One region of the Gracilibacillus caseinilyticus genome, then DNA from elsewhere that is predicted to be linked to it. Evidence: a T-box and tRNA genes for the amino acid it is inferred to sense, from the RefSeq annotation. Region 1 holds a T-box; the other holds one or more tRNA genes.
The links. A T-box is a leader RNA that pairs with one kind of tRNA and senses whether it is charged. The one in region 1 lies ahead of alaS (alanine--tRNA ligase), so its partner is inferred to be a tRNA-Ala.
Positions count from the first base shown of each region.

Region 2: it has a tRNA-Ala gene. The T-box ahead of alaS (alanine--tRNA ligase) is inferred to sense a tRNA for this amino acid. The anticodon was not compared.

Region 1 is NZ_CP095072.1:3,159,728-3,165,618, forward strand. It holds gene recD2 (SF1B family DNA helicase RecD2) at 1-1,333, shown strand, start outside; gene MUN88_RS14885 (YrzR-like zinc ribbon domain) at 1,412-1,600, shown strand; gene MUN88_RS14890 (AI-2E family transporter) at 1,606-2,676, shown strand; T-box leader at 2,715-2,924, shown strand; gene alaS (alanine--tRNA ligase) at 3,011-5,641, shown strand; gene MUN88_RS14900 (IreB family regulatory phosphoprotein) at 5,718-5,891, shown strand, end outside.
Region 2 is NZ_CP095072.1:938,446-944,336, reverse strand. It holds gene MUN88_RS04540 (KinB-signaling pathway activation protein) at 1-139, shown strand, start outside; gene MUN88_RS04535 (polysaccharide deacetylase family protein) at 152-922, opposite strand; gene MUN88_RS04530 (hypothetical protein) at 1,082-1,303, shown strand; rRNA gene MUN88_RS04525 (16S ribosomal RNA) at 1,597-3,159, shown strand; tRNA gene MUN88_RS04520 (tRNA-Ile) at 3,420-3,496, shown strand; tRNA gene MUN88_RS04515 (tRNA-Ala) at 3,507-3,582, shown strand; rRNA gene MUN88_RS04510 (23S ribosomal RNA) at 3,721-5,891, shown strand, end outside.

The sequences.
Region 1 (5,891 bases):
GTTGGAAACGGCATTATCTGAAAAGATTTTTATTCTGACAGGTGGTCCTGGAACAGGGAAGACGACCGTGATAAAAGGGATCATAAATGCGTATGCAGATATTCATGACTTGTCCTTAGATAAGGATGATTATAGGGATGACGAAGATTTTCCATTTGTCCTCACAGCACCGACTGGCAGAGCAGCAAAAAGAATGAAAGAGTCAACAGGAATTGATAGTGTAACAATCCACCGATTGTTAGGTTGGGATGGTCAAGAATCCTTCGATAAAGATGAAAATAATCAACTCACGGGGAAAATTATTGTTATTGACGAATTTTCTATGGTAGATATTTGGCTTGCTTATCAGCTATTTCGTGCCATTCCTGATGACATGCAGGTCATTATCGTAGGGGATGAGGATCAGTTGCCATCGGTCGGACCTGGCCAAGTTCTTGCTGATTTGTTAAAAAGCAGTGTGGTAGCTTCCATCAGTTTAAAAGAAGTTTACCGTCAAAAAGAAGGCTCCAAAATTATTCAATTAGCCCATGAAATTAAGAATAATCAAGTACAGCCAACAACATTATCAAAGGCAAATGATTTTAACTTTTTTTCCTGTCCTGATTATCAGGTCATTGAGATCGTGAAGCAAGTAGTAAAAAAAGCGTACGATAAAGGTGTTGACCAGCGACAAATACAAGTTCTTGCCCCAATGTACCGTTCAAAAGCAGGCATTCTCCGATTAAATGAAGAATTGCAAGCAATCCTAAACCCTCGTCAACAGGGGAGAAGAGAAATGGCTTTCGGGGATACCGTTTTCCGAAAGGGAGACAAAGTCATTCAATTAGTGAACCAAGCAGAAGACGGTGTGTTTAACGGCGATATAGGTGAAGTTGTCGCCATTTTTGAAAAAGATGAAAATGTGGATCAAGAAGAGCAAGTAGTTGTCAGCTTTGATGAAAAAGAAGTTGCTTATGCAAAAGCGGATTTAATGAATTTGATGCATGCTTACTGCACCTCGATTCATAAATCCCAAGGCAGTGAATTCCAAATTGTCATTATGCCAGTAATTTCAGGATATAATCGGATGCTTCGGAAGAATCTACTTTATACGGGTATAACCCGCGCAAAGCAGTCTCTGGTTATGTGTGGGGATAAGCAAGCTTTTTTAAAAGGGGTTCACACAGAAGACACCAACAAGCGTTATACAAACCTCGTGTCATTTTTGCATGAACTTTTTCATGTAAAGGAGGAGAAAAGTGACAAAGATAAGAAAGAGATATCAGCAGATGAATGGTTACTTTCAGTAGATGTTGGACAGGAAGATTTCTCACCTTATGATTTTATGGTATAAATTTTAGACAATTACATGTATATTTCCCTCAAAGTTGGACAGGCTGACAGATAAAAATGATAAAGTGAGGGAAAGTTTGTGAGATGTCCGAATTGTCGCAGTAAGAATATTGGAATTATTGGCCCGGAGCAATATTATTGCTGGGATTGTTATATTGAATTATCCATCCAAAATAACATGTTGCATTTACATGAGGTCGAAATGGATGGTACCTTAAGTTCATTAGACGACTTATTTTCAGATGAGGAACGACGGGTTGAAGGTTAACCGTGATGACTAATCAGAAAAAAGTCAGTATCGCTCTGAGACTTGTCATATTATGTTTGGCTGTATTATTTTTGTACTTAATGTATATCCTCTTTCCTTTTTATAAAAATGTTTTAGTAGTAGCGTTCCACATCTTGACGCCTTTTTTAATAGCTGGATTAATTGCATACTTGTTACATCCGCTCGTGGAAAAGATTCATAGCTGGCATATCCCGCGACCCGTTGCGATTGTGTGCATTTACTTATTATTTTTCGGACTGGTCGGTTATGGAGTCTATCGTTCTTTTCCCACTTGGATGAAACAAATTCAGGATATTCAGCAGAATCTGCCTTCTTATGTGGATGCTTACCGTTCGTTTATTTATGGTTTATATAGCCAGACTTCCTTTATGCCCGAAGGATTTCACGATAATTTAGACGAATTCTTACAAAATCTTGAGACATCTATCGGTGAAAAAATTACGATTCTGTTAAAAAATATTCCGATGCTTTTCGATGCGTTTGTCATGCTGGCGGTAATACCAATCCTGGCATTTTATTTTTTAAAAGACTACCGGCGATTGCAAAAAAGTCTACTAAAACTAATTCCATCCAGATGGCAGGTGTTTACCAAAACTTTAGCTCGAGATATGGAAGAAAGCCTAGGTCAATATATTCGTGGTCAAATATTAGTTTGTTTTTTAGTAGGTCTGGTCAGTTATTTTCTTCTTAAGTGGATCGGCATGAGTTATACAGTTGTATTGGCAACGATTATTGGCTTTACTAATTTCATTCCGTACTTTGGACCAATTATCGGGGCCATACCAGCCGTGCTGATTGCATTTACTGTTTCTACAGAGAAAGTGTTATACGTTATCCTGGCAGTACTGGTTGTCCAGGTGTTAGAGGGCAATTTGCTGTCACCTTTTATAGTAGGGAAAAGCATTCATATTCACCCTGTGTACATTATCTTAACGTTATTTATTGCGGCCAAAACTGTTGGTGTTGTCGGCATGATCCTGGCAGTTCCATTGTTAGCTGTTGGAAGGGTAGCGATACCGATGATTTATAAACAAGTGAAAGCAATTGACAGATAGAAAAAAGTTTTCTATAATATGCTAGCGAAGTGAATAATCGAAATACGTTGAAAAACCTGAGTACCAGATAACCATGTCGAAGAGAGGGATGACCGAGGCTGAAAGTGATCCTGCATGCAATGATCTGGGAAGCTAGTTTGAAGTGCAGTTAATCACTGCCGGTTACATCACCGTTACAGATGTTAAAGAGATAGTCTTTTTTAGACTATAATTAGGGTGGTACCGCGGATTCAACTCTCGTCCCTGCTATTTAGGCAGGGATGGGAGTTTTTTTATGCAAATCATGTCCGGGTAGTTGTACCTGATTAACTATATTATTATGGGAGGTTTCATTATGAAGCAATTAACATCTGCTGAGGTTCGTCAAATGTTCTTGGACTTTTTTAAGGAAAAAGGACATGGTGTTGAACCAAGTGCGTCATTAGTACCGAAAGATGATCCTACTTTATTATGGATCAACAGTGGTGTAGCCACATTAAAAAAATATTTTGATGGAAGAGTCGTACCGCAAAATCCACGTATTACTAATGCACAGAAGTCTATTCGTACCAATGATATTACTAATGTCGGCTATACAGCACGTCACCACACATTCTTTGAAATGTTAGGGAACTTCTCAATTGGTGATTATTTCAAGGAAGAAGCAATCGAATTCGCATGGGAATTTCTGACCAGTGAAAAATGGATTGGTTTTGATCCAGAAAAATTATCTGTTACCGTTCACCCGGAAGATGAAGAAGCCTACTTGTTATGGAAAGATAAAATCGGTTTACCTGAGGATCGTATTATTCGACTTGAGGAGAATTTCTGGGATATTGGTGAAGGGCCAAGTGGTCCGAATACGGAAATCTTTTATGATCGTGGTGAAGCATATGGTAATGATGCCAATGATTCTGAACTTTATCCAGGTGGGGAAAATGAACGCTATTTAGAAATTTGGAATCTTGTATTCTCCGAATTTAACCATAATCCAGATGATACGTATACACCATTACCGAAGAAAAACATTGATACCGGTATGGGACTAGAACGACTTGTTAGTGTTATTCAACATACACAAACTAATTTTGAAACAGACTTGTTTTTACCAATTATTAAAGAAACGGAAAAATATGCGAATACGAGTTACCTGGCAAATGTGGATACAGATGTCTCATTTAAGGTGATCGCGGACCATATTCGTACCGTATCGTTCGCAGTCAGTGATGGTGCATTGCCATCTAATGAGGGACGAGGATATGTGCTGCGTCGTTTATTGAGACGTGCGGTCCGCTATGCGAAACAAATTGGAATTGACAAGCCATTTATGTATAAACTTGTTCCGACTGTAGGATCCATTATGGAAGCATTTTATCCAGATGTGAAAAACAAAGGCGACTTTATTCAGAATGTGATCAAAACAGAAGAAGAGCGATTCCATGAAACGTTACAAGAAGGTTTGCATATTCTAAATCAGATTGTCGAGCAGGAAAAAGCAAAAGGTAGTACCATTTTTCCAGGTGAAGAAGTGTTCCGTCTATATGATACTTATGGATTCCCGAAAGAATTAACGGAGGAATATGTGGGCGAAGCGGGGTTTACGATTGATGAACAAGCGTTTGAAAAAGGAATGGAAAAACAGCGTGATCGTGCACGTAATGCACGTCAAAAAGTAGATTCTATGCAGATTCAAGATAGTGTATTAAGTGATATTAATGCAGAGAGTCAATTTGTAGGATACGATCAGTTGGAAGTGGAGACGAAAGTTATTGCACTTGTTTCAGGAAAGGATCTTGTTTCTGAAGCAACAGACAGTGAAGCGTATCTTATGTTAGAAAGCACGCCGTTTTATGCAGAGAGCGGTGGTCAAATTGCCGATAAAGGATTGCTGTCATTTGAGAATGGCAATGCGGAAGTATTAGATGTCCAAAAAGCACCAAACGGACAAAATCTTCATCGTGTAAAGCTGCAAGGAACGATTGCTAATGGACAAACAATTCAAGCAAAAGTCGATCAGACATCCCGTCAGTATATTATAAAAAATCACTCCGCTACTCACTTATTACATCAAGCGTTAAAAGATGTATTAGGAGAACATGTCAATCAGGCAGGTTCACTGGTAGCTGGTGAACGATTAAGATTTGACTTCTCTCATTTCGGAGCCATTACAGAGCAAGAAATCATCGAAATTGAGCAAATTGTAAATGAAAAAATTTGGGATTCCATTCCCGTTACGATTAGTAATAAGTCAATTAGTGAAGCAAAAGAAATGGGTGCAATGGCTCTATTTGGTGAGAAATATGGTGATGTCGTACGTGTTGTAGAGATGGGTGGATATAGTATCGAGCTGTGTGGTGGATGCCATGTTAATAATACTGCTGAAATCGGACTATTTAAAATTGTATCAGAATCTGGTATTGGCGCAGGAACTCGCAGAATAGAGGCCGTAACAGCTAAAGGCGCTTATCAATTTGTCAATGGGAAGCATCACCTGTTACAGACAGCAGCTACCCAATTGAAAACGAAAGAAGATCAGGTACCAGAAAGACTGGACCAGATTTTCAAAGAAATGAAAGAACAGCAGCGTCAAGTGGAGTCTTTGCGCGCTAAATTATCCCAATACGAAGCCTCTTCTATTTTAGATGACGTAAAAGAAGTAAACGGTGTTCAATATTTAGCTAAAAAAGTCGATGTAAGTGATATGAATCAATTACGCCAAATGGTAGATGATATGAAACAGAAGCTCGAATCTGGTATTATTTTGCTTGCAGCAGTTAATAATGACAAAGTACAGCTTGCTTCAGGTGTGACGAAAGACCTTGTCAATAAAGGCTATCATGCTGGGAACTTAATTAAAGAGACCGCACAAATCTGTGGAGGAGGAGGCGGCGGCCGTCCAGACATGGCACAAGCTGGAGGGAAAGATGCCAGTAAATTGGCCGATGCATTAGGTTATGTGGAAAAATATGTCCAAACAGCACTATAATTTTGGAAATTTTTAATAATAACCGGTATAATAGAAAGATACAGTCAAACGTTGAATTTTAATTGGGGGTGCTTCCATGGATGGAATGGACAAGACAATGAAATTTGATTTTTCAGAAGAGCCCATTGAACAGAATGTTGAAGAAGTGTTATTGGTAGTTTATAATGCTCTGGAAGAAAAGGGGTACCATCCGATCAATCAAATTGTTGGATACTTATTATCCGGGGATCCAGCATATATTCCAAGACAC
Region 2 (5,891 bases), 2.2 Mb from region 1:
GATCGTGATTACATCAATCGAATGGGTGCCAGGCTTACGTACTAATAATGGTGATTATGCCTGGTTGATGATTATCCCGTTAATTTTATGTAATACATATCAATTGCTGATACTGCACCGTTTAACTAAAAAGAAATAGACCGCAGATGGTCTATTTCTTTTTAGATTTCAGTTCTTCCTGGGATGTCTCTGCTAAAGTAATTAATTCGGAAATTGTAAGTAATTTTTTATCTTTTTTGATTTCAGGAATGACAATTTCCAAAGCCTGCTCTGTTTGTTTGACGGTATCGGAAGCATGCAACAGAATAATATCTCCATTATTAAGATTATTTAATATGTGATTAGTGATTTTATCTGTGCCAGGATTCTTCCAATCGTTCGGGTTCACACTCCAATGAATAACCTTTAATCCTTGTTTTTCTGCAACATTAATAATTTCCTCATTTAGATGACCGTTTGGTGCTCTTAATAAGTAGACATCTTCATAACCTAATTTACTAAATGTTTCCTTTGCTTTCTGAAGGTCTTTACGTACTTCTTCAATATCCTGGTCAACGTAGGATTTATATTGGTATCCGAGCATTCCAATTTCATGTTCATTCTCTGCGATTTTTTCCAAAATATCCGGATGACGCTCTGCCCATTCACCGCTGACAAAGAAGGTGGCCCGTACACCTTCGGATTTAAGTCTATCCAGAATGGGAATTACCTGTTCGTTTCCGTGGCTGATATTAAAGGTTAACGCGACAGACGCATTCTGAGAACTACCAGTATTTAAAGCCCGTGGATTTTCCTGATTGGAAAAGACAGTTGGTGTGTAATTGGATTCCAAAAATAAAAACAGGGCAACAAATAAGGCAATAGGGATAATAATAAATGCTTTCTTTTGCTTTTTCATATCTATTACATATAAACGTCTCATCTTTTTCCCTCCATTATGCTGGGCTTGTCTTTAACATCTTATGAATGCTATTCCATAAATATGATGTCTAATTATGTTTAATTTTGAAGGAAAGTGGAATATAACAATTAGTTATTGGGGAGATTAATATAAACCTTATATTTCGATAGGGGGATTCCAATGTTAGGTTTACTAATTAATAATAAGGAACAACAAGAATTACAATATGTCATTAAAAGAGAACTTGAAGAGCTGTTATTTGATTTAGAGGACCATCGAATAGATACTATGGTTAAACAAGCAATGCGCGAAAGGTACAAAGTAATCTTTCAATTGTATACACGAGTGGCCGGTGAAGAGGAAGTGAAGAAGTACATTCCGAAAAAAGTCAAAATTGAATAACATACGCTATACTATATCTTTTCAGTTAGACAGATGAGATATAGTATATTTTTTTGAAAAAAATCAAAAAAAGACTTGCTGAGTAAAAAAGTATATGGTATATTATTTCTTGTCGTCATTGAGACACGGACAAAAAAATAAACATTTAAAAAAGTTATTGACTTACCTTTTTATTCATGTTATATTAAGTTTCGTCGCAAAAAACGACATTAAAATTGATCTTTGAAAACTGAACAAAACAACCAGTATGAATTAATAAACAAGCTAGCTTATAGAAGCGAGCGCAAGTCAACTTTATTGAGAGTTTGATCTTGGCTCAGGACGAACGCTGGCGGCGTGCCTAATACATGCAAGTCGAGCGCGGGAAGCTAACTGAATCCTTCGGGAGGACGTTAGTGGAACGAGCGGCGGACGGGTGAGTAACACGTGGGCAACCTGCCTGTAAGATTGGGATAACCCCGGGAAACCGGGGCTAATACCGGATAATACATTGCTTCGCATGAAGGAATGTTGAAAGATGGCCTCTGGCTATCACTTACAGATGGGCCCGCGGCGCATTAGCTAGTTGGTGAGGTAACGGCTCACCAAGGCAACGATGCGTAGCCGACCTGAGAGGGTGATCGGCCACACTGGGACTGAGACACGGCCCAGACTCCTACGGGAGGCAGCAGTAGGGAATCTTCCGCAATGGACGAAAGTCTGACGGAGCAACGCCGCGTGAACGAAGAAGGTTTTCGGATCGTAAAGTTCTGTTGTTAGGGAAGAACAAGTGCCGTTCAAACAGGGCGGCACCTTGACGGTACCTATCGAGGAAGCCCCGGCTAACTACGTGCCAGCAGCCGCGGTAATACGTAGGGGGCAAGCGTTGTCCGGAATTATTGGGCGTAAAGCGCGCGTAGGCGGTTTCTTAAGTCTGATGTGAAATCTTGCGGCTCAACCGCAAGCGGTCATTGGAAACTGGGGAACTTGAGTGCAGAAGAGGAGAGTGGAATTCCACGTGTAGCGGTGAAATGCGTAGATATGTGGAGGAACACCAGTGGCGAAGGCGACTCTCTGGTCTGTAACTGACGCTGAGGTGCGAAAGCGTGGGGAGCGAACAGGATTAGATACCCTGGTAGTCCACGCCGTAAACGATGAGTGCTAGGTGTTAGGGGGTTTCCGCCCCTTAGTGCTGCAGTTAACGCATTAAGCACTCCGCCTGGGGAGTACGGCCGCAAGGCTGAAACTCAAAAGAATTGACGGGGGCCCGCACAAGCGGTGGAGCATGTGGTTTAATTCGAAGCAACGCGAAGAACCTTACCAGGTCTTGACATCTTCGGATGTCCCTAGAGATAGGGAGTTCCCTTCGGGGACCGAATGACAGGTGGTGCATGGTTGTCGTCAGCTCGTGTCGTGAGATGTTGGGTTAAGTCCCGCAACGAGCGCAACCCTTGATCTTAGTTGCCAGCATTAAGTTGGGCACTCTAAGGTGACTGCCGGTGACAAACCGGAGGAAGGTGGGGATGACGTCAAATCATCATGCCCCTTATGACCTGGGCTACACACGTGCTACAATGGATGGTACAGAGGGCAGCGAAACCGCGAGGTCAAGCAAATCCCATAAAACCATTCTCAGTTCGGATTGCAGGCTGCAACTCGCCTGCATGAAGCCGGAATCGCTAGTAATCGTGGATCAGCATGCCACGGTGAATACGTTCCCGGGCCTTGTACACACCGCCCGTCACACCACGAGAGTTGGCAACACCCGAAGTCGGTGGGGTAACCTTTGGAGCCAGCCGCCGAAGGTGGGGCCAATGATTGGGGTGAAGTCGTAACAAGGTAGCCGTATCGGAAGGTGCGGCTGGATCACCTCCTTTCTAAGGATTAATAGAAAGGCGAAAGCACCCGTTTAGCGACGTACAAACTGGACTGAACCGAAGGAGATAAAGGAAACACAACGAACTTTTGTGAGTTGATGTTGACTTATCGTACGGAGGTGAAGGAAGTTTGCTAGGCGCTGGGTGCTGTAGCTGGACATATTACGGAACACCTTTTACAAGGTGACAAATCATACTTGGTTGTTTGGTTCAGTTTTGAGAGATCAATCTGCCTCTCAATATCATACACTCATTAGAATGGGCCTGTAGCTCAGCTGGTTAGAGCGCACGCCTGATAAGCGTGAGGTCGGTGGTTCGAGTCCACTCAGGCCCACCATTCTAAATTTGGGGCCTTAGCTCAGCTGGGAGAGCGCCTGCTTTGCACGCAGGAGGTCAGCGGTTCGATCCCGCTAGGCTCCACCATTTTAATTTAATGTACCTTGAAAACTAGATAAGAGTAATCAGGACGTGGAAGCAACTGCTTGACAGCTGTGGAAACGAAACTGATGACAAGACATCAAACAATAACCAACTCGCTTTTCATTGGAATAAAGTAAGTATAGTTAAGTGAAGAAGGGCGCACGGTGGATGCCTTGGCACTAGGAGCCGATGAAGGACGGGACAAACACCGATATGTCTCGGGGAGCCGTACGTAGGCCTTGATCCGAGAATTTCCGAATGGGGAAACCCTCTGCTCGTCATGGAGTAGAACATTTATCTGAATCCATAGGATAAATGAGGCAGACCCGGGGAACTGAAACATCTCAGTACCCGGAGGAAGAGAAAGCAAACGCGATTTCCCGAGTAGCGGCGAGCGAAACGGAATTAGCCCAAACCAAAAAGCTTGCTTTTTGGGGTTGTAGGACACTCCTTTGGAGTTACAAAGAAATACATTAGACGAAGTGGTCTGGAAAGGCCCATCATAGAAGGTAACAATCCTGTAGTCGAAAATGTGTTTCCTCCGGAGTGGATCCTGAGTACGGCGGAACACGTGAAATTCCGTCGGAATCCGGGAGGACCATCTCCCAAGGCTAAATACTCCCTAGTGACCGATAGTGAACCAGTACCGTGAGGGAAAGGTGAAAAGCACCCCGGGAGGGGAGTGAAAGAGAACCTGAAACCGTGTGCCTACAAGTAGTCGGAGCCCTTTTATGGGTGACGGCGTACCTTTTGTAGAATGGACCGGCGAGTTACGATCCCCTGCAAGGTTAAGTGGAAGACACGGAGCCGCAGCGAAAGCGAGTCTGAACAGGGCGTTTTAGTAGGTGGTCGTAGACCCGAAACCGTGTGATCTACCCATGTCCAGGGTGAAGGTCAGGTAACACTGACTGGAGGCCCGAACCCACGCACGTTGAAAAGTGCGGGGATGAGGTGTGGGTAGGGGTGAAATGCCAATCGAACACGGAGATAGCTGGTTCTCTCCGAAATAGCTTTAGGGCTAGCCTCAAGGCATGTATGTTGGAGGTAGAGCACTGATTGGACTAGGGGCCCTTACCGGGTTACCGAATTCAGTCAAACTCCGAATGCCAATCATATTACCTTGGGAGTCAGACTATGGGTGATAAGGTTCATAGTCGAAAGGGAAACAGCCCAGACCGTCAGCTAAGGTCCCAAAGTATACGTTAAGTGGAAAAGGATGTGGCGTTGCATAGACAACCAGGATGTTGGCTTAGAAGCAGCCATCATTTAAAGAGTGCGTAATAGCTCACTGGTCGAGTGACGCTGCGCCGAAAATATACCGGGGCTAAACGTATCACCGAAGCTACGGATTGATCTACGATCAATGGTAGGAGAGCGTTCTAAGTGCAGCGAAGTCAGACCGTGAGGACTGGTGGAGCGCTTAGAAGTGAGAATGCCGGTATGAGTAGCGAAAAAGAAGTGAGAATCTTCTTCACCGAATGCCTAAGGTTTCCTGAGGAAGGCTCGTCCGCTCAGGGTTAGTCGGGGCCTAAGCCGAGGCCGAAAGGCGTAGGCGATGGACAACAGGTTGATATTCCTGTACCACCCAATTCCGTTTGAGTGATGGGGGGACGCAGAAGGATAAGGAATGCGCACCACTGGATGTGTGCGTTGAAGCAGTAAGTGAGTCAGATAGGCAAATCCGTCTGGCAATCACAAGCTGTGATCAGGAGGGAAATATAGTACCGAAGTTCCGGATTTCACGCTGCCAAGAAAAGCCTCTAGCAAGGAAAAGGGTGCCCGTACCGCAAACCGACACAGGTAGGCGAGGAGAGAATCCTAAGGTGATCGGGAGAACTCTCGTTAAGGAACTCGGCAAAATGACCCCGTAACTTCGGGAGAAGGGGTGCTTCTTTTGCGAGAAGCCGCAGTGAAAAGGCCCAAGCGACTGTTTAGCAAAAACACAGGTCTCTGCGAAGCCGTAAGGCGAAGTATAGGGGCTGACACCTGCCCGGTGCTGGAAGGTTAAGGGGATGCGTTAGCATTAGCGAAGCGTTGAACCGAAGCCCCAGTAAACGGCGGCCGTAACTATAACGGTCCTAAGGTAGCGAAATTCCTTGTCGGGTAAGTTCCGACCCGCACGAAAGGTGCAACGACTTGGGCACTGTCTCAACGAGAGACCCGGTGAAATTATACTATGCGTGAAGATGCGCATTACCCGCGACAGGACGGAAAGACCCCGTGGAGCTTTACTGTAGCCTGATATTGAATGTTGGTACAGCTTGTACAGGATAGGTGGGAGCCTGAGATACGTGAGCGCTAGCTTACGTGGA